DNA from 3 places in the Paenibacillus sp. ALE2 genome. Region 2 is predicted to be linked to each of the others. Evidence: a T-box and tRNA genes for the amino acid it is inferred to sense, from the RefSeq annotation. Region 2 holds a T-box; the other regions hold tRNA genes.
What was found. The T-box of region 2 lies ahead of leuS (leucine--tRNA ligase). A T-box ahead of a tRNA ligase gene usually reads a tRNA of that ligase, here a tRNA-Leu.
Positions count from the first base shown of each region.

Region 1 (6,050 bases), 2.5 Mb from region 2:
GTAACTCTCAATATGGATGATGCGCTTGAACATGTGTTTTTCCTGTTCCTGTATACAGAAAATCCAGATGGAAGGGTTCATACCGAACGTTATAATGCTGAATATTTTGACTTAAATCGGGATAATTCATATCAAACCCAGCCTGAAACACGCAGTATCACAGAGCAAATCGCCAAGTGGTCGCCGATTTCTTTCTTAGATCTGCATGGGTTTGATAAGAATTTTCTGATCGAGCCTACCACACCGCCTCACGATCCGAATATTGAGTACGATCTACTTATGGATAACATGGTAGAACAGGCCAAAGCGATGGGTGAAGCAGGTATAGCAAACACGAAGTATGATTACTACCATATTCCTTATGAAGAACATCGTAAAACAGTTGAAAATCCTAAATATGTTTCCAAGGGGACTTCTTCAGGATGGGACGATGCGTCTCCAGCCTATACAGCTGTCTTCGCCATGCACCATGGTGCAATGGGACATACGCTGGAAACACCTGAATCGAATGAAGAGTCGACCAAAGCATTGTATTATAGTGTCGCTGCAGCAACTGATTTTGTTATGCAAAAGAAAGAAAAGTTATTTTTGAACCAGCTAAAAGTATATGAACGTGGAATCAACAATATCGATGATCGATCCGTAGATCGGTATCTAGTCAATGCAAAAAATCAAGTCATTGGTCGCCCCCGTCACGGTAATGAGAATTTTTTTCCTGAGTATTACGTTTTGCCGATCGATAAAAGTCTTCAAAAAAATCCGCTGGAAGCCTATCGGATGATTGAGTATCTTATCCGCAATGGAGTAACGGTTGAACGCTCGACAGAGGCTGTAAGTACTGCTGGCAAGACCTACCCCGCGGGTTCATTTATCATAAATATGCATCAGGCTAAACACGGCATTGCAAACATGGTTTTATATGACGGTATTAACGTCTCAGATTATGCTTCCGTAGCTGGCGAGATTGTGCAAGACTTTCCCGTCATGCGAGGATTTGAACGTGATGTGATTAGAGAAGCCGGCGTGTTTGCGGGCAAAACGACTCCGGTGACTTCCGTATCGATTCCGGCCACATCATTGCCGAATGATTCTGCCTATGTTTTAATCCGAAACACCAATAACGATGCCATCAAAACGGTCAATGAATTACTTAAATCCGGCAAAGTGGTTACGATGATGCTATCCAAAAGCGGAACAGGATATGAAGCGGGTGACTTTGCAGTGGCCTATGATGATCTGCATCCGCTGGTGTCAAAATACTATCTTGATGTCACGGCATTCGGCAATAACAAACCCGTTGGCAAAGTTCTTAAACCTTCTACGGTAGCCGCTCTCGGCGAACCGGCTTATGTGCTCAAAAATCTCGGCTTTAAAGTGACCGATGATCAGCAGCATGCGGATGTGCTGGTGAATACATTCGATTCCGACAAACTTGTTGAGAATGGAAAGCCATACATTGCTTATGGAAATATGGGGATGGGTAACGTGAAAAACTGGATTCCTCAATTTGCGTTTGCTGGACCGGCATGGGAAAGATACGAAGGGGTCTTCCTGGCGAATGTCCAACAGGATCATGTGATTACAGCCCCTTACGATAACGAAGAATATTTCTACACCGTTACAGGTTCTTACATTACGAAGCTACCTAAAGCCGCAAAAGTTCTTGCAACCATTAGCAATAAAGAAAACTTCTTCAAAGCAGGTTGGTGGCCAGGTCACGATGCTGCAAGAGGAAAGATCATGGCCTTCACCTATATGGAAAACAAAAAGAATATCACAGTTTTCTCCAACGATCTAACCAATGGCGCTCATCCGCAGCATCAATTCCGACTACTGGCCAATTCGATATTCAATGCCGTTCCCAGCAAACCCTGAATGATTTTGCAAACAACCTTATTCCGGTGATCAGCCGTGAGTAAGGTTGTCTTTGTGATAAGGGTTATCGTCCTCTGTGACATTTTGTTTACAACTTGATCAAATTTTAGCGACATCTGAAGGCTATATTTGGATTAGAACGTGAAATGAATCCTCTTCACAACAGGGATTTATGGAATGTATGAATTCAATATTTTAGGGAGGAATTAATTTGCTAAGTAGCATCAAACTGACAAGCAGATCTGTCAGAAAATATGAGGGGGACACAAAGATTGAAGATCCGGTTGCTAATAACATGGATAATAAAGCAGTGGACACATCAGGGACCACCTCATCTCACGACAGTACAGAAACCGATAATCTCCCCCAAAGCTTTGTGACAGAGCCACGGAGAAAGACACACAGCATCAAAGGACGCCTCGTTGCGCTTGATGCTGCGCGCGGACTGGCCGTGCTGGGAATGTATTTGCAGCATTTCGGATCAAATCCAAGCGTTTCTGCAATTGTTTCCGGAAATACCACCCTATTATTTGTGTTGTGCGGCGGTATCTCCTATTCTATTATGGGACAGCGTATGATGGATCGGGGAGCAGAGGCGACCGCTTTTCGTGCACGAATGCTGGCCCGTGCGGTGTTTGTTGATATTATTGGTTATTTGCTTATTATGCTGAACACTTCATACGGCATCATTTTGCCTGCCTATGCAGCTATGTTTGTGTTGGCCCTCATGTTATTTCGTCGTTCGACCCGCACCATTGTTACAACAGCAATAGTTTTGCTCGTAACGGCCCCGCCGCTAATGATTCTTGGATCAAGCATTTTCTCAAAAGCTTATCTTCTTGGTGATATCGCGGGAGGTCCGATGTCTGCCCTCGCCTTGACTCCTGCATTTGTTGCTGGTATGGCCATTGGCCGCGTTGACCTCACCAGATTACGTACAGCCCTCTCACTCGCAGGCAGCGGTATCGTTATGCTTGTTATTGGCAAAGTAATGGCCGCTTTTGTGCTTCCGAATTGGAATCTTCACTTTGAACAATGGCTGATAAGTGTGCAAGGAACTGCTCCTGTACAGCCGGATGAATACGCAATTTGGCCTCTTAATACGGAATCACCGATGTGGCAGCTCCTTTTGGGAACGGCTCCGCACACCGCTTCGACATTCCAGACGATGATAGGATTAGGAATTTCATTTTTGGTAATGGGAGTTACGTGCCTCGTATCCAAAAAAACTTCCGCTGTATTAATGCCTTTCGCAGCAGTCGGACGTGTCGCCCTGACCATGTATGCCTTTCAGTTTGTAGTGGTGTGGATTCTTGATCTGACAAAGATTGGGCACAGTCTGGATGGAATTCCGTTCGGCAACGTAATGATCGCAGTTGCAACACTACTGCTGGGATTATTGATTGCTCAGCGTGCTGTTGGTCCGCTTGAAGGATTGATGCGCCGCTTTGACCGATTGTTCAGCTCTACCCAACCAGTCTCACAAACTGTAAAGTAGATAGCCTTCTTGATACTCTATATAACGGACTGATCAAAAAAGATACCAGATAAAAAGTTCGCTATCTATATAAGAAGCCTACAGAAGGTGTCTAGATTAACTAGGGTAATAAGATAATCATTGAACAGAGTTATCAGGAAGGAACTAATTCCTTGCTATTTTCCCCCGGATTATCCGGAGGGCTTATCCCCACCGTTTTAGCAACACCCAGTATCGTAATTGGGATTTCTTTGACTGTTTTCTGAATTCTGCTTGTCTCGCTGATTTTTCTAAGCTGCTATATAGTCTTTATTTTCTTATCCATCCAATACGCTCCTATCGGACACTCCTGACTGCTCCAGATGCTGAACAAAGATATCGAACATTGGACTCATTTTATGACCCTTATTTTTCGCATAAGACCAATGAAGCCACCTACTACACGTATGTATTATGAAAATTCACATTCTTTGCCGTCATTGAGCTACATAAAAGTGCCAACCGGAATTGTATTATCCCTAGCAGATATATTGTTAACGCCTAAAGAATGGGCGTGTGCAACCTAAATGTAACTCGTGGACTTCAATCGCTCGCGGCGGGCATTTTACTGCCATGGAAGAGCCTGAGCTTTTAGCTCAGGACATTCGTGCCTTCTACAAACTTTTTAGAGCAAAAAATAAATATTAACCAAGGTCCACCCCGTACATTAACTGGATTAATAAGAAGAGCTATTATAAGCGGTCGTAATCTAACGGGAAACGATAGCTTAATAAATACAAAAAAAAGAGATGGCATAAGCCATCTCTTCTTTCATCTATATAAAGCGGGTGATGGGAATCGAACCCACGCTACCAGCTTGGAAGGCTGGAGTTCTACCATTGAACTACACCCGCAAAAAAAGTGGTCGGGATGACACGATTTGAACATGCGACCCCCTGGTCCCAAACCAGGTGCTCTACCAAGCTGAGCTACATCCCGAAATAGATGCCGGTGAGAGGACTCGAACCTCCACGGTTTCCCTCACGATTTTGAGTCGCGCGCGTCTGCCAATTCCGCCACACCGGCTTATGAAATTAATGGCGCGCCCTGAGAGATTCGAACTCCCGGCCTTTTGATTCGTAGTCAAACGCTCTATCCAGCTGAGCTAAGGGCGCAAATATGGAGCGGACGACGGGAATCGAACCCGCGACCCTCGCCTTGGCAAGGCGATGCTCTACCGCTGAGCCACGTCCGCAAAAACAGGTATGCGCGTGGAGGGACTTGAACCCCCACGTCAAAGACGCTAGATCCTAAGTCTAGTGCGTCTGCCAATTCCGCCACACGCGCATGCAATGATAATGGTGAGCCATGAAGGACTCGAACCTTCGACACCCTGATTAAAAGTCAGGTGCTCTACCAACTGAGCTAATGGCTCTTAATGGCTGGGGATATAGGATTTGAACCTATGCATGACGGAGTCAAAGTCCGTTGCCTTACCGCTTGGCTAATCCCCATTATGTATTCAACAGGGCGATTGATGGGACTTGCACCCACAAATGCCATAGCCACAATTCAGTACGTTAACCCATTCGTCACGACCACCATGGCAATAAAACTGGTGGAGGATGATGGATTCGAACCACCGAACCCGTAAGGGAGCAGATTTACAGTCTGATGCGTTTGGCCACTTCGCTAATCCTCCAAAATGGTGCCGGCGAGAGGACTTGAACCCCCAACCTACTGATTACAAGTCAGTTGCTCTACCAGTTGAGCTACACCGGCATATTAAATTAAATGGCGGAACTGACGGGATTCGAACCCGCGATCTCCTGCGTGACAGGCAGGCATGTTAGGCCTCTACACCACAGTTCCAGAGGCATTTCCAACAGGAAATTAATTGCGGGGGCAGGATTTGAACCTACGACCTTCGGGTTATGAGCCCGACGAGCTACCGAACTGCTCCACCCCGCGACATCAAAGGTATTTCTTAATACTATTAATGGTGGAGGCTGAGGGGATCGAACCCCCGACCCTCTGCTTGTAAGGCAGATGCTCTCCCAGCTGAGCTAAGCCTCCATACTACTATGACCCGTAGGGGATTCGAACCCCTGTTACCTCCGTGAAAGGGAGGTGTCTTAACCCCTTGACCAACGGGCCACATATCTATTATAAGAGCTGGCGGAGAGAGAGGGATTCGAACCCTCGAGACGCTTTTGGCGCCTACACGATTTCCAATCGTGCTCCTTCGGCCAACTCGGACACCTCTCCATATGGCTCCCCGAACAGGACTCGAACCTGTGACAACTCGATTAACAGTCGAGTGCTCTACCAACTGAGCTATCAGGGAATATTGGTGGAGCCAAGGGGGATCGAACCCCTGACCTCCTGCGTGCAAGGCAGGCGCTCTCCCAGCTGAGCTATAGCCCCATCTTAGAAATAACAATTAATTCTGACTATGTAGAGGTCAGTCTTACAGGCGAAAAAAAATCCCCAGAGAAGGGGCTTATGCTTGGCGGCGTCCTACTCTCCCAGGACCCTGCGGTCCAAGTACCATCGGCGCTGGAGGGCTTAACGGTCGTGTTCGGGATGGGTACGTGTGGAACCCCTCCGCTATCGCCACCAAACATGAATTTGCCTCGCAAATTCTTCCGTAAGGTTATTCGGTTCATCACAAATTGTGTGAATAAATAGCCATACGCTTGTCGTATGTACTTCTACA
Region 1 covers NZ_CM134213.1:1,017,789-1,023,838, forward strand. Annotated here, with positions in the region: gene ACXHJ1_RS04245 (M14 family metallopeptidase) at 1-1,875, shown strand, start outside; gene ACXHJ1_RS04250 (DUF418 domain-containing protein) at 2,087-3,373, shown strand; tRNA gene ACXHJ1_RS04255 (tRNA-Gly) at 4,175-4,245, opposite strand; tRNA gene ACXHJ1_RS04260 (tRNA-Pro) at 4,254-4,330, opposite strand; tRNA gene ACXHJ1_RS04265 (tRNA-Leu) at 4,338-4,417, opposite strand; tRNA gene ACXHJ1_RS04270 (tRNA-Arg) at 4,430-4,506, opposite strand; tRNA gene ACXHJ1_RS04275 (tRNA-Gly) at 4,512-4,586, opposite strand; tRNA gene ACXHJ1_RS04280 (tRNA-Leu) at 4,598-4,678, opposite strand; tRNA gene ACXHJ1_RS04285 (tRNA-Lys) at 4,691-4,766, opposite strand; tRNA gene ACXHJ1_RS04290 (tRNA-Gln) at 4,771-4,845, opposite strand; tRNA gene ACXHJ1_RS04295 (tRNA-Tyr) at 4,948-5,033, opposite strand; tRNA gene ACXHJ1_RS04300 (tRNA-Thr) at 5,038-5,113, opposite strand; tRNA gene ACXHJ1_RS04305 (tRNA-Asp) at 5,127-5,203, opposite strand; tRNA gene ACXHJ1_RS04310 (tRNA-Met) at 5,229-5,302, opposite strand; tRNA gene ACXHJ1_RS04315 (tRNA-Val) at 5,332-5,407, opposite strand; tRNA gene ACXHJ1_RS04320 (tRNA-Glu) at 5,417-5,488, opposite strand; tRNA gene ACXHJ1_RS04325 (tRNA-Ser) at 5,508-5,599, opposite strand; tRNA gene ACXHJ1_RS04330 (tRNA-Asn) at 5,603-5,678, opposite strand; tRNA gene ACXHJ1_RS04335 (tRNA-Ala) at 5,683-5,758, opposite strand; rRNA gene rrf (5S ribosomal RNA) at 5,839-5,955, opposite strand.
Region 1: it encodes a tRNA-Leu, which carries the amino acid that the T-box ahead of leuS (leucine--tRNA ligase) is inferred to sense. The anticodon was not compared.

Region 2 (6,050 bases):
GCCCCAATAGCGTTGGCGGCTGAACAGCCAGTCACGCAGACGATAGGTTACTTTGCCCTGCCCCTTACCCTCAGCTTCGAGCCATTCAATCATTTTCGGAATAGCTTCCTCATTGGTAAGTCCATTCAGCAGGCCTGAATTGACATGCGGACCATCCTCGGTGTATGGCTCTTTGTCCACGTCTCCACCTTGAACGACCTCAGTGATTTTCAATCCGAACTTCTTGGCAAATTCCCAGTCACGTGTATCATGGCCCGGTACTGCCATAATTGCACCTGTTCCGTAGCCTGCCAGTACATAGTCGGCAATCCAGATTGGCAGCTTTTCGCCGTTCACCGGGTTCACTGCATAAGCTCCTGTGAATACGCCTGTTTTATCTTTGGCCAGATCCGTACGCTCCAGGTCACTTTTCCGAGCAGCTTGTTCACGATACTGTTGTACAGCGTCCTTTTGCTCAGGTGTAGTGATCATATCCACCAATTCCTGCTCTGGGGCCAGCACACAGTAGCTTGCACCGAACAATGTATCTGGACGGGTTGTAAATACTGTGAGTTGTTCGTCATAGCCTTCAATTGGAAAATGAACCTCTGCCCCGGTAGACTTACCAATCCAGTTCCGCTGCATATCCTTAATGCTTTCGGACCAGTCCAGTTCCTCCAGATCGTCAAGCAAACGATCGGCGTATTCCGTAATTTTCAGCATCCATTGACGCATGGGTTTGCGGATAACCGGATGACCGCCACGCTCACTCTTACCATCAATTACTTCTTCATTCGCCAGTACCGTTCCCAGTGCTGGGCACCAGTTCACGGGCACTTCAGCTACATAAGCGAGGCCACGCTTGTACAGCTGGATGAAAATCCACTGTGTCCATTTGTAATAATCAGGATCAGTTGTGCTGATTTCACGATCCCAGTCATATGAAAAGCCAAGTGATTTGATTTGACGGCGGAAGTTATTTACGTTCTTCACCGTAATTTCGCGTGGGTGCTCGCCTGTATCCAGCGCATGCTGTTCGGCAGGCAGACCAAAGGCGTCCCAACCCATCGGATGCAGTACGTTGTAGCCACGCATTCTTTTATAACGTGAAACAATATCTGTAGCTGTATATCCCTCCGGGTGGCCTACATGCAGACCAGCTCCAGACGGATACGGAAACATATCCAAAGCATAAAACTTCGGTTTACCCGGTTCTTCCCCAGTGCGGAACGTTTTGTTCTCATCCCAATATTTCTGCCATTTTGGTTCAATACTTTGCGGTTGATAGCCGTGCTTCGGCTGTGTGTCTGTCATTGTCTTTTCCTCCTCAAACGGTATGCAACAAAAAAACCTCTGCATCCCGTAGCGTGTCAGCGCTAGGGACGAGAGGTTATATTCCCGTGGTACCACCCTAGTTAGCAGAAAGCGTTCTTCGCATTCTACTCCCTTTGCACCTGATAACGGAGGTGATCCGATGCGTATTAATAACAGGATACTGACACCTATATAGGTGCTTTCCTGCGTTGGACGCATATCTCCGAGGTGAGTTCGCTTTGCACTGTCAACCGGCTTGCACCACCCGCCGGCTCTCTACATGTCCAGACAAAACTACTATTCCTCATCAGCGATTATTTAACCGTTAATAATGGCACTATTATATTGAAAACCGCGAAAAAAGTCAAATAAGGACTACATTTGATACGAAGCGCCATCTTCATACTAGTTGTCCATGACACATGAATACGAATGTTTTATAATAACTCCAAGTTGCAATGGTTCAAGTTGAGATGAGATAAGAAAGGTGAGTGGAGACATGGCACAGATTAAAATTTTCGGGACAAAAGAGAAGCTAAATCCGATCAAAAAGCAACTTTCAGAGGTGATTCACTCTGCCGTGGTGGATGCGTTCAATTATCCTCCAGACAAGAGGTTTCATCGTTTTTCCCTATGAATCATGAAGATTTTATATATGCAGATGGTCGCTCCGACGCATACACCATTATTGAAATCAGTATCTTCGAAGGCAGAACGACAGAAGCTAAGAAGCAACTCATCAATCTGTTATTTCAAAGAATTAACGATCTTTTGGGTATTTCTCCACAGGATCTTGAAATTACTATATTTGAAACCCCGAAACAGAATTGGGGCATTCGGGGTGTACCGGGTGATGAACTTCAGCTGAACTATAAAGTGAATATATGAGAGCAAAAAGACGCCCTTCATGACTTCATGAAAAGCGTCTTTCTTTTTCTATATTAGCTCAATGAATCCTAGCTATTTTACAGCGACATAAAAAAGTCTCGCCGCGTCATCTGCTGCTTCTACCCATTCAAAATCTGCATATATCTTCACATCACGAAAACCCGCTTTGGACAATTCTGCCTTCATCCAGTCTGGATCATAAGCACGCTGTACATGAATTTCCTCAAAACGCTGGTACAGATCGCGTCCTTCATGTTCTGCTTTCGCAAAGATACTGAGATGATGCTCAATTTCACAACGGGGAGTGTCCAATGCGCATGTCCAGATATACGAAATAGAGCGTTCATCCAGTACGAATGGTTGTTCTTCATCATAACGCAAAAATGTCTGGGGATGATGTACATCAAACAGAAAGGTTCCACCAGGCTTCAGACCAGCATACGTTCTGCGAAAAGTAGAAATGATATCTTCTTCCTCAAGTAAATAATTCAGGCAATCGCAAAAAGAAATGACAGAATCCACGGGCTCCGGTAAAATCCATTCTCGCATATCCTGCTGTATCCAGCGAACGCTCCCCTCACGAAACAATCGCTGCCCTTGAGGAGTAGTTTCCATTTTGCGACGGGCTACTGCCAGCATGTCAGAGGACAAATCAATGCCAGCCACCTCGAAGCCTGAGTTAACCAGTGGAATCGTAATTGAGCCCGTTCCGCAACCCAGCTCGGCCACTGTATGTGGCATACCGTATCGATCCCAAGCTTGCCGTGCAAAGCGCAACCAGTCGGGGTACGGCATGTCCTGCATTAGCTCATCATACACATAGGCAAACTTGCGGTAAGAAGCCATCTTTATTCCCCATTCCCGTCCTTCGGTTTAGGCATCTTCTCCACCAGGTAGGTCCAGTTTTCTTTTTGTGTAACCAGCCCTTCCTTCATCAGCTTGCCCATCGCACGCTTGAAGGCGGATTTACTGATACCAAACCGTTGCTTGATAATATCCGGCGGCGTTGCGTCAGAATATGGCATACCGCCACCCGGACGTTCCTTCAGAAATGCAATCAACCGATCCGCATCCTCATCACGGCCTACTTCCTTGCGTGGCGACATCGCCAGATTGACCCGACCGTCTTCACGAACAAGCGTGACCCGTACCTTAACCTCCTCGCCCAAGCGAAGCATGCGGTTACGTTCCGACGAATGAATCATTCCTATTGCACCAAAACCAAGCACACCCCCGTCCACCAGAACGAATGTGCCCATCTGAAGCGGCTTGTACACCGTCGCCTGCACCCATGTATTAAGCCACGAACTAGGAGCATGGAAACACAATGGAGCCAGTTCCTGTTCCCCTGCCAGCTTAGCTCGCAGTCTGCCTTGTTTGTCATGCTCCATAATGGCATACACGTAATCACCCACCCGAGGATGCAGATCACGGTTTTCTGGCAACTCACGAATCGGCAGCAAAAGCTGACGACCCAATCCCATCTCCAGGAAACATCCCAAACGCGGATGCACATCGGCCACCTCAAGCTTTGCCATTTCTCCCAGAGACAAGAACGGCTTTTTCATAGTTGCAGCCAAACGGTCCTCTGTATCGTGGAAGATAAATACCTCCAGCCGTTCACCCACCTCGATTTCACGAGTCAGCTCCGTATAGTGCAGCAGCACATCCTGCTCACCGACGGTAAGAAAGTAGCCGAAAGGAGATACCTCACGATCCACCATAATGGTGACATAAGTACCAGCGATCAAACTCATACCTTCTCCACAACCTTAGCATCCGACCAAAGCCGTTCAATGTTATAATATTCGCGTTCGTCGCGGTGGAAGACATGCACTACGACATCCCCCAAATCCATTAGAACCCAGCGAGCGGAATCCATTCCTTCGATTCCTTTGATGGCTACACCTTCATCATGAGCGCGTTTGCGAATTTCTGTTACAATCGCCTGTACTTGTGTATCCGAATTACCGTGGCAGATTACAAAATAATCCGCAACTAGCGATACTCCACGCAAATCCAGTGCGACAATATTCATTGCCTTTTTATCATTAGCGGCCTCAACCGCCGTTTTCATTAATTTCTCATTCGTTAGGGTCATTCATGAACCTCCGTTTTTTTCTGTTTTAGCTGTCGAATTAAGTCATTGCGCGACAAAACCGTCAGCGGAAAAATAACCTTTTGCTTTTCCAGCAACAATGAAATCGTAGAATCAAATCCAGCGATAAGGCCCTGCTCCAAACTTTTCTTTGCCTGTTTACGGATATGTTCAACCCCGGGAAAATCCCGCCCCGGTTCGATGTAATCAGCCAGACACACGACTTTATCCAGCAGGCTCATACCTACGCGGCCTGACGTATGCCAGCGGATCGCATTCCTTATTTCCGGATCATCCACTCCGTAATCTCTTGCCGCAACGCAGTACCCTACCTCTGAATGCCAGAGCTGCTTGTCATGCTCCAATAGCTCCTGATCACATTCGGGATAGTTACGAATCACTTCCTCCATCTGCTGAACAGGCCAATATTTCGCTACATCATGCAAAATAGCCGCCAGTTCTGCCTTATCCGGGTCTGCTCCATAACGCTTCGCAAGCTCAACAGAGGTATGCATAACACCCAGCGTGTGCTTCCAGCGTTTTTCAGGCATCTGGCCAGATACGACTTCCATTAGCTGCTCACGGCTGTACTTCATACAAACCGCCCCTTGTAATATAGTCATGAACACGATCAGGCACAAGATAACGAATAGTGCGGCCTTCTGCCACACGCTCTCGTATATCCGTCGAAGAAATGTCCACCACTGGCATATCCGCCAGCAGTACCTTGTCCTGCAAATAATATGGCAACTCATCCAGCGCAAGCTGGAAGCCCGGTCGCCGCACCCCAATAAAACAAATCCGCTGCGCCAATTCCTCAATCCCCTGCCAATGAGGCAAGTAGTTCACCATATCTGCACCAATAATAAAATAAAAATCTACAGCAGGATGCAGCTCCTGAAGTTTCTTGATCGTGTCAATGGTATAGGATACCCCCCCGCGAAGCACTTCAATATCCAGCACTTCAAAAGCAGGATGACCCGCCACCGCTTCACTCGTCATCTCCAGACGCTCCTTGCCGCTTGCCCCCGCTTGATGCTTGTGCGGAGGAATATGAGAAGGCATAAACCATACTTGATCCAGCCCATAGGCATCTCTTGCCGCTTCTCCAGCCAGCAGATGTCCAATATGAATGGGATCAAATGTACCACCCATAATACCGATTTTCATAATTTTCTCCCCGCGTATTATCCTCTAGGCAACTCGATTTGCTTATGATCACGAGATTCCTTGTACAAAATAATGGTGCTCCCAATAAGCTGTACAAGCTCGGAACCCGTCTCTGCTGCCAGTTCTTCCGCAATTTCATGTTTGTCGTCTAAACAGTTGTTCAAAATTTGTACTTTCATCAGCTCACGCTTTTCAATCGCATCATTGATGTGACGCATAAGATGCTCATTCGTACCGTTTTTACCTACTTGAAAAACTGGGTCCAAATGATGCGCCATGGAGCGCAGATATCTTTTTTGTTTACCTGTTAACATGTATATTTAACCCCTTCGTCGCCACATATACAATGCGGCATTTCCATAATTTTAATGTATATCCGACTTACGTTAAGCTTCTCAGCACAGCCGCTCTCATTTGGTCTGCTGCAGGGGCCACTCCCGTAAAATACTCAAAAGCCACTGCCCCTTGGTACACAAACATGCCTAAACCTCCATGTACAGTGCAGCCACGCTGTTCACGACTTTCGCGTAAAAGCCTCGTTTCCAGCGGGTTGTAGATCAAATCGCTCACAATGATTCCCTGCGGAATCAGATTCGTTTCC
Region 2 covers NZ_CM134213.1:3,487,755-3,493,804, reverse strand. Annotated here, with positions in the region: gene leuS (leucine--tRNA ligase) at 1-1,293, opposite strand, end outside; T-box leader at 1,355-1,613, opposite strand; partial or broken gene ACXHJ1_RS15300 (tautomerase family protein) at 1,793-2,181, shown strand; gene ACXHJ1_RS15295 (class I SAM-dependent DNA methyltransferase) at 2,254-3,027, opposite strand; gene ACXHJ1_RS15290 (CvfB family protein) at 3,030-3,938, opposite strand; gene rsfS (ribosome silencing factor) at 3,935-4,282, opposite strand; gene yqeK (bis(5'-nucleosyl)-tetraphosphatase (symmetrical) YqeK) at 4,279-4,875, opposite strand; gene nadD (nicotinate-nucleotide adenylyltransferase) at 4,859-5,449, opposite strand; gene yhbY (ribosome assembly RNA-binding protein YhbY) at 5,467-5,763, opposite strand; gene aroE (shikimate dehydrogenase) at 5,831-6,050, opposite strand, start outside.

Region 3 (6,050 bases), 1.2 Mb from region 2:
CTGGTCGAGTGACTCTGCGCCGAAAATGTAACGGGGCTAAACACACCACCGAAGCTATGGCTTGATGCTTGCATCAGGGGTAGGGGAGCGTTGAATGCGGGTTGAAGGTGTACCGGAAGGAGCGCTGGACTGCATTCAAGTGAGAATGCCGGTATGAGTAACGAAAAGATCTGTGAGAATCAGATCCGCCGAAAGCCTAAGGGTTCCTGAGGAAGGTTCGTCCGCTCAGGGTAAGTCGGGACCTAAGGCGAGGCCGATAGGCGTAGTCGAAGGACAACAGGTCGAAATTCCTGTACCACCGTAATCCGTTATGAGCGATGGGGTGACGCAGTAGGGTAGTGACGCGGACTGATGGATGTCCGTCTAAGCAGTGAGGCTGATGTGTAGGCAAATCCGCACATCGTAAGGCTGGGCTGTGATGGGGAGCGAAAATTATAGTAGCGAAGGTCATGATCTCAGACTGCCAAGAAAAGCCTCTAGCCAGGAGAAGGTGCCCGTACCGCAAACCGACACAGGTAGGCGAGAAGAGAATTCTAAGGCGCGCGGAAGAACTCTCGTTAAGGAACTCGGCAAAATGACCCCGTAACTTCGGGAGAAGGGGTGCCTCGGTAGGGTGAATAGCCCGAGGGGGCCGCAGTGAAAAGGCCCAAGCGACTGTTTAGCAAAAACACAGGTCTGTGCGAAGCCGCAAGGCGAAGTATACGGGCTGACGCCTGCCCGGTGCTGGAAGGTTAAGGGGAGTGGTAAGCCTTCGGGCGAAGCTATGAACCGAAGCCCCAGTAAACGGCGGCCGTAACTATAACGGTCCTAAGGTAGCGAAATTCCTTGTCAGGTAAATTCTGACCCGCACGAATGGCGTAACGACTTGGGCGCTGTCTCAACGAGAGATCCGGTGAAATTTTAATACCTGTGAAGATGCAGGTTACCCGCGACAAGACGGAAAGACCCCATGGAGCTTTACTGCAGCTTGATATTGAATTTGGGTACGATCTGTACAGGATAGGTGGGAGCCGTTGAATCTTGAGCGCCAGCTTGAGAGGAGGCATCCTTGGGATACCACCCTGATCGTATCTAGGTTCTAACTTGGTACCGTGAACCGGTACGAGGACAGTGTCAGGTGGGCAGTTTGACTGGGGCGGTCGCCTCCTAAAGAGTAACGGAGGCGCCCCAAGGTTCCCTCAGAATGGTTGGAAATCATTCGAAGAGTGCAAAGGCAGAAGGGAGCTTGACTGCGAGACCTACAAGTCGAGCAGGGACGAAAGTCGGGCTTAGTGATCCGGTGGTACCGCATGGAAGGGCCATCGCTCAACGGATAAAAGCTACCCTGGGGATAACAGGCTTATCTCCCCCAAGAGTCCACATCGACGGGGAGGTTTGGCACCTCGATGTCGGCTCATCGCATCCTGGGGCTGAAGTAGGTCCCAAGGGTTGGGCTGTTCGCCCATTAAAGCGGTACGCGAGCTGGGTTCAGAACGTCGTGAGACAGTTCGGTCCCTATCTGTCGTGGGCGTAGGAAATTTGAGAGGAGCTGTCCTTAGTACGAGAGGACCGGGATGGACGTACCGCTGGTGTACCAGTTGTTCCGCCAGGAGCACCGCTGGGTAGCTATGTACGGAAGGGATAAGCGCTGAAAGCATCTAAGCGTGAAGCCCCCCTCAAGATGAGATTTCCCAATTAGTAAGACCCCTTGAAGACGACGAGGTAGATAGGTTGGGGGTGGAAGTGCAGTAATGCATGGAGCTGACCAATACTAATCGGTCGAGGGCTTATCCTAAAGATAAAACGCAATGAAGTTTCGGATCCAGTTTTCAAGGTGTAACCTTGAAAGTATGTAGAGATACATTCGACAAGCGTATGGCGATTCATTCACACAATCCGTGATGAACCGAATAACCCTACGGAAGAATTTGCAGAGCAAATTCATGTTTGGTGGCGATAGCGGAGGGGTTCCACACGTACCCATCCCGAACACGACCGTTAAGCCCTCCAGCGCCGATGGTACTTGGACCGCAGGGTCCTGGGAGAGTAGGACGCCGCCAAGCGAGTTTTATAATTATTATTCCCTGATAGCTCAGTTGGTAGAGCACTCGACTGTTAATCGAGTTGTCACAGGTTCGAGTCCTGTTCGGGGAGCCATTTGCTCTCATAGCTCAGTAGGTAGAGTGCATCCATGGTAAGGATGAGGTCACCGGTTCGATCCCGGTTGAGAGCTTGTTACAGGATGGCCCGTTGGTCAAGGGGTTAAGACACCTCCCTTTCACGGAGGTAACAGGGGTTCGAATCCCCTACGGGTCATAGGATAGTATGGAGGCTTAGCTCAGCTGGGAGAGCATCTGCCTTACAAGCAGAGGGTCGGGGGTTCGATCCCCTCAGCCTCCACCATATTTTGTTCTCTTACATGGATGAAATATAGGGGAATTGTGAATCATATGCATATTGGGGATTAGCCAAGCGGTAAGGCAACGGACTTTGACTCCGTCATGCATAGGTTCAAATCCTATATCCCCAGCCATTAAGAGCCATTAGCTCAGTTGGTAGAGCACCTGACTTTTAATCAGGGTGTCGAAGGTTCGAGTCCTTCATGGCTCACCATTATCATTGCATGCGCGTGTGGCGGAATTGGCAGACGCACTAGACTTAGGATCTAGCGTCTTTGACGTGGGGGTTCAAGTCCCTCCACGCGCATCCTGTTTTTGCGGACGTGGCTCAGCGGTAGAGCATCGCCTTGCCAAGGCGAGGGTCGCGGGTTCGATTCCCGTCGTCCGCTCCATATTTGCGCCCTTAGCTCAGCTGGATAGAGCGTTTGACTACGAATCAAAAGGCCGGGAGTTCGAATCTCTCAGGGCGCGCCATATTTTTAAAAAAATATAATATCGGGATGTAGCTCAGCTTGGTAGAGCACCTGGTTTGGGACCAGGGGGTCGCATGTTCAAATCGTGTCATCCCGATACTGATTTGCGGGTGTAGTTCAATGGTAGAACTTCAGCCTTCCAAGCTGATAGCGTGGGTTCGATTCCCATCACCCGCTTACCGATTACCTAGAAGCCGAAAGGCTTCTTTTTATTTTGTCCACAATATATTAACTTCTATGTATATAGACCATTAAATGATGTCTCTTGTCATGCACGGTTGGGGATGACTTGTGCATATCCTACATAGGCATTTATCACCTAGACCCGAATTTCCCCTCTTACGGCCCCCTTTTCCTATAGTAAGGCTAAATTCGTGATCAAATCCATTGAAAATAGGAATCCTATAATTATTATGTTACGAAATTCATGGGGATAACTTTACAACTGCTCCTTTTGTTCTACACACTCTTCTTTATTTATGTGGGTAACACGTAAGGATTAATGAGTAAACAGATTTAGAATACTGAGATTATGGCTTCTTTGTGTATATCTTTGTGGATAGAGCGCAATGAATTTCACTTTGTCAACAAATAATAAACATATACACATCATGACACAAGAATTTGTACCTTTGAAAACACACTTTTTAAAAGAGACTGTGCATAATATTTCGCACATTTTTAGCGTCTAATATCAGTTTTAATTATTAATTTCATTTTTATGTATAAATAACCAATATATTCTCCAAAAAAGTATTTCAAAAGCATGATTTTTTCCTGTAAATTTTGCAGCTTTTCATACGTTTTTATTGTATGATGTTAAGAAAGTGTCAAATTTCGTGTGTATACGTACCTTTGCTACAACTGAATATGGTGTGGAACAGATCAGATGGGGGGAAAAGCATGACTGAGCTTACGTTAACCGCTAACAAAAACCAATCCAACAATCTGCTGCGGCGGGACGTTCGTTTTCTAGGAAATATTCTTGGTGAGGTTTTGGTTCATCAAGGTGGCAACGAACTTTTGGATATCGTGGAGAAAATACGTGAGGCAAGTAAATCGTTACGTGCCGGGTATCAGCCGGAGTTATACGAGAATTTCAAACAAATGGTCAGTGGACTGGATACGGATATTCGTCACCAGGTTATTCGCGCGTTTGCGATTTACTTTCAGTTGGTGAATATCGCTGAGCAAAACCATCGTATTCGTCGTAAGCGGGATTATGAGCATTCCGCTGGTGAAGAGGTTCAACCCGGTTCTATCGAAAGTTCCGTTCAGGAGCTTAAACAAGGAGGCTTCTCCGCTGAGGACGTTAGCAACATGCTGAATGAACTCTCCTTGGAGCTGGTCATGACTGCACATCCTACAGAAGCAACACGACGAGTAATTCTGGATATCCACAAACGTATTTCTGAAGACGTCATGCTGCTGGATAATCCGATGCTTACCTTGCGTGAGCGAGAACAGGTACGGGAAAATCTGCTTAATGAAGTAATTACACTGTGGCAGACGGATGAACTGCGTGATCGAAAGCCAACTGTATTAGATGAAGTAAGAAATGGAATGTATTATTTTCATGAGACCTTGTTTCATGTATTGCCAGATGTATACCAAGAATTGGAGCGATGTTTGGATAAATATTATCCTGAGCAAAAATGGCACATTCCAACTTATTTGAGATTTGGTTCTTGGATCGGTGGAGACCGGGACGGGAATCCATCTGTTACAGCTCATGTGACTTGGGAAACGTTGTGTATGCAACGCAAGCTGGCTTTGAGAGAGTATCAGCACACGCTGAAGGAACTCATGGGTTACTTGAGCTTTAGTACCAGCATTGTGCGAGTTTCTGATGATTTGTTGGCTTCTATTGAAGAAGATCGCGCCCACATCACACTTAAAAAAATGGAAGTATGGCATAACGAAAAAGAGCCTTATCGCATCAAACTAGCATATATGATTGCTAAGGTGAATAACGTTTTGGATGAGAGCAAACAGGGTACTAAGGAACGCTATAGCTCCGCAGAAGAGCTTATTGCAGATCTGAATGTGATTGCCAGCAGCCTGCGTCATCATTTTGCTGATTATGTGGCAGACACGTATATTCAAAAGATGATTCGTCAGGTAGAGCTATTCGGCTTTCATACAGCTACGCTGGATGTACGTCAGCACAGTCAGGAGCATGAAAATGCGATGACTGAAATTCTTTCTAAAATGAATATTGTGTCAGATTACAGTAAGCTGTCAGAGGAAGAAAAAATAGATCTGCTGGAACAGCTGCTAAATGAACCCCGTCCGATTACTTCGCCATATTTGAAATATAGCGATAGCACACAGGAATGTCTTGATGTATATCGTACGATTTATTTGGCTCAGGAGGAATTTGGCAAGCAGTCCATTACAAGCTACTTGATCAGTATGACTCAGGGTGCCAGTGATTTGCTTGAGGTTATGGTATTAGCCAAAGAGGTAGGTCTGTTCCGCATTGAGAAGGATGGCACTGTCATTAGTACGCTGCAATCTGTGCCTTTGTTTGAAACGATAGATGATTTGCATGCTGCACCTGATATTATGAGAAGATTGATGAACCTGCCTGTATATCGACAATCTGTAGCCGCGATGGATGAGCTTCAGGAGATCATGCTCGGCTACTCGGATAGTAATAAGGATGGCGGTGTGGTTACAGCGAACTGGGAACTTCGGGTCGCTATGAATAGCATTACGGAAGTAGTGAACGAGTATGGCGCAAAAGTGAAGTTTTTCCACGGACGTGGAGGAGCGCTGGGGCGCGGAGGAATGCCACTTAACCGCAGTATTCTAGCTCAGCCTCCTCATACCATTGGTGGAGGAATTAAGATTACGGAGCAAGGCGAAGTGCTATCATCCCGCTACTCGCTCAAGGGGATTGCATATCGGAGCTTGGAACAGGCGACATCGGCGTTAATTACGGCTGCTGCGTATCATCGCTCAGGAAAGAAAGAAGTGTTCGAGGAAAGCTGGGAGGAGATTATTGCCCGTATTTCCGAAGTATCACTGGAGAAGTATCAGGATTTGATTTTCCGAGATCCAGATTTCTTCACTTTCTTCAAAGAATCTACACCGTTGCCTGAGGTAGGCGAGCTGAATATTGGATCTCGTCCTTCCAAGCGTAAGAACAGTGAACGTTTTGAGGATTTGCGCGCTATTCCATGGGTCTTTGCGT
Region 3 covers NZ_CM134213.1:2,311,574-2,317,623, forward strand. Annotated here, with positions in the region: rRNA gene ACXHJ1_RS10075 (23S ribosomal RNA) at 1-1,774, shown strand, start outside; rRNA gene rrf (5S ribosomal RNA) at 1,926-2,042, shown strand; tRNA gene ACXHJ1_RS10085 (tRNA-Asn) at 2,061-2,136, shown strand; tRNA gene ACXHJ1_RS10090 (tRNA-Thr) at 2,140-2,212, shown strand; tRNA gene ACXHJ1_RS10095 (tRNA-Glu) at 2,224-2,295, shown strand; tRNA gene ACXHJ1_RS10100 (tRNA-Val) at 2,307-2,382, shown strand; tRNA gene ACXHJ1_RS10105 (tRNA-Gln) at 2,438-2,512, shown strand; tRNA gene ACXHJ1_RS10110 (tRNA-Lys) at 2,517-2,592, shown strand; tRNA gene ACXHJ1_RS10115 (tRNA-Leu) at 2,605-2,685, shown strand; tRNA gene ACXHJ1_RS10120 (tRNA-Gly) at 2,696-2,770, shown strand; tRNA gene ACXHJ1_RS10125 (tRNA-Arg) at 2,776-2,852, shown strand; tRNA gene ACXHJ1_RS10130 (tRNA-Pro) at 2,875-2,948, shown strand; tRNA gene ACXHJ1_RS10135 (tRNA-Gly) at 2,958-3,028, shown strand; gene ppc (phosphoenolpyruvate carboxylase) at 3,755-6,050, shown strand, end outside.
Region 3: it encodes a tRNA-Leu, which carries the amino acid that the T-box ahead of leuS (leucine--tRNA ligase) is inferred to sense. The anticodon was not compared.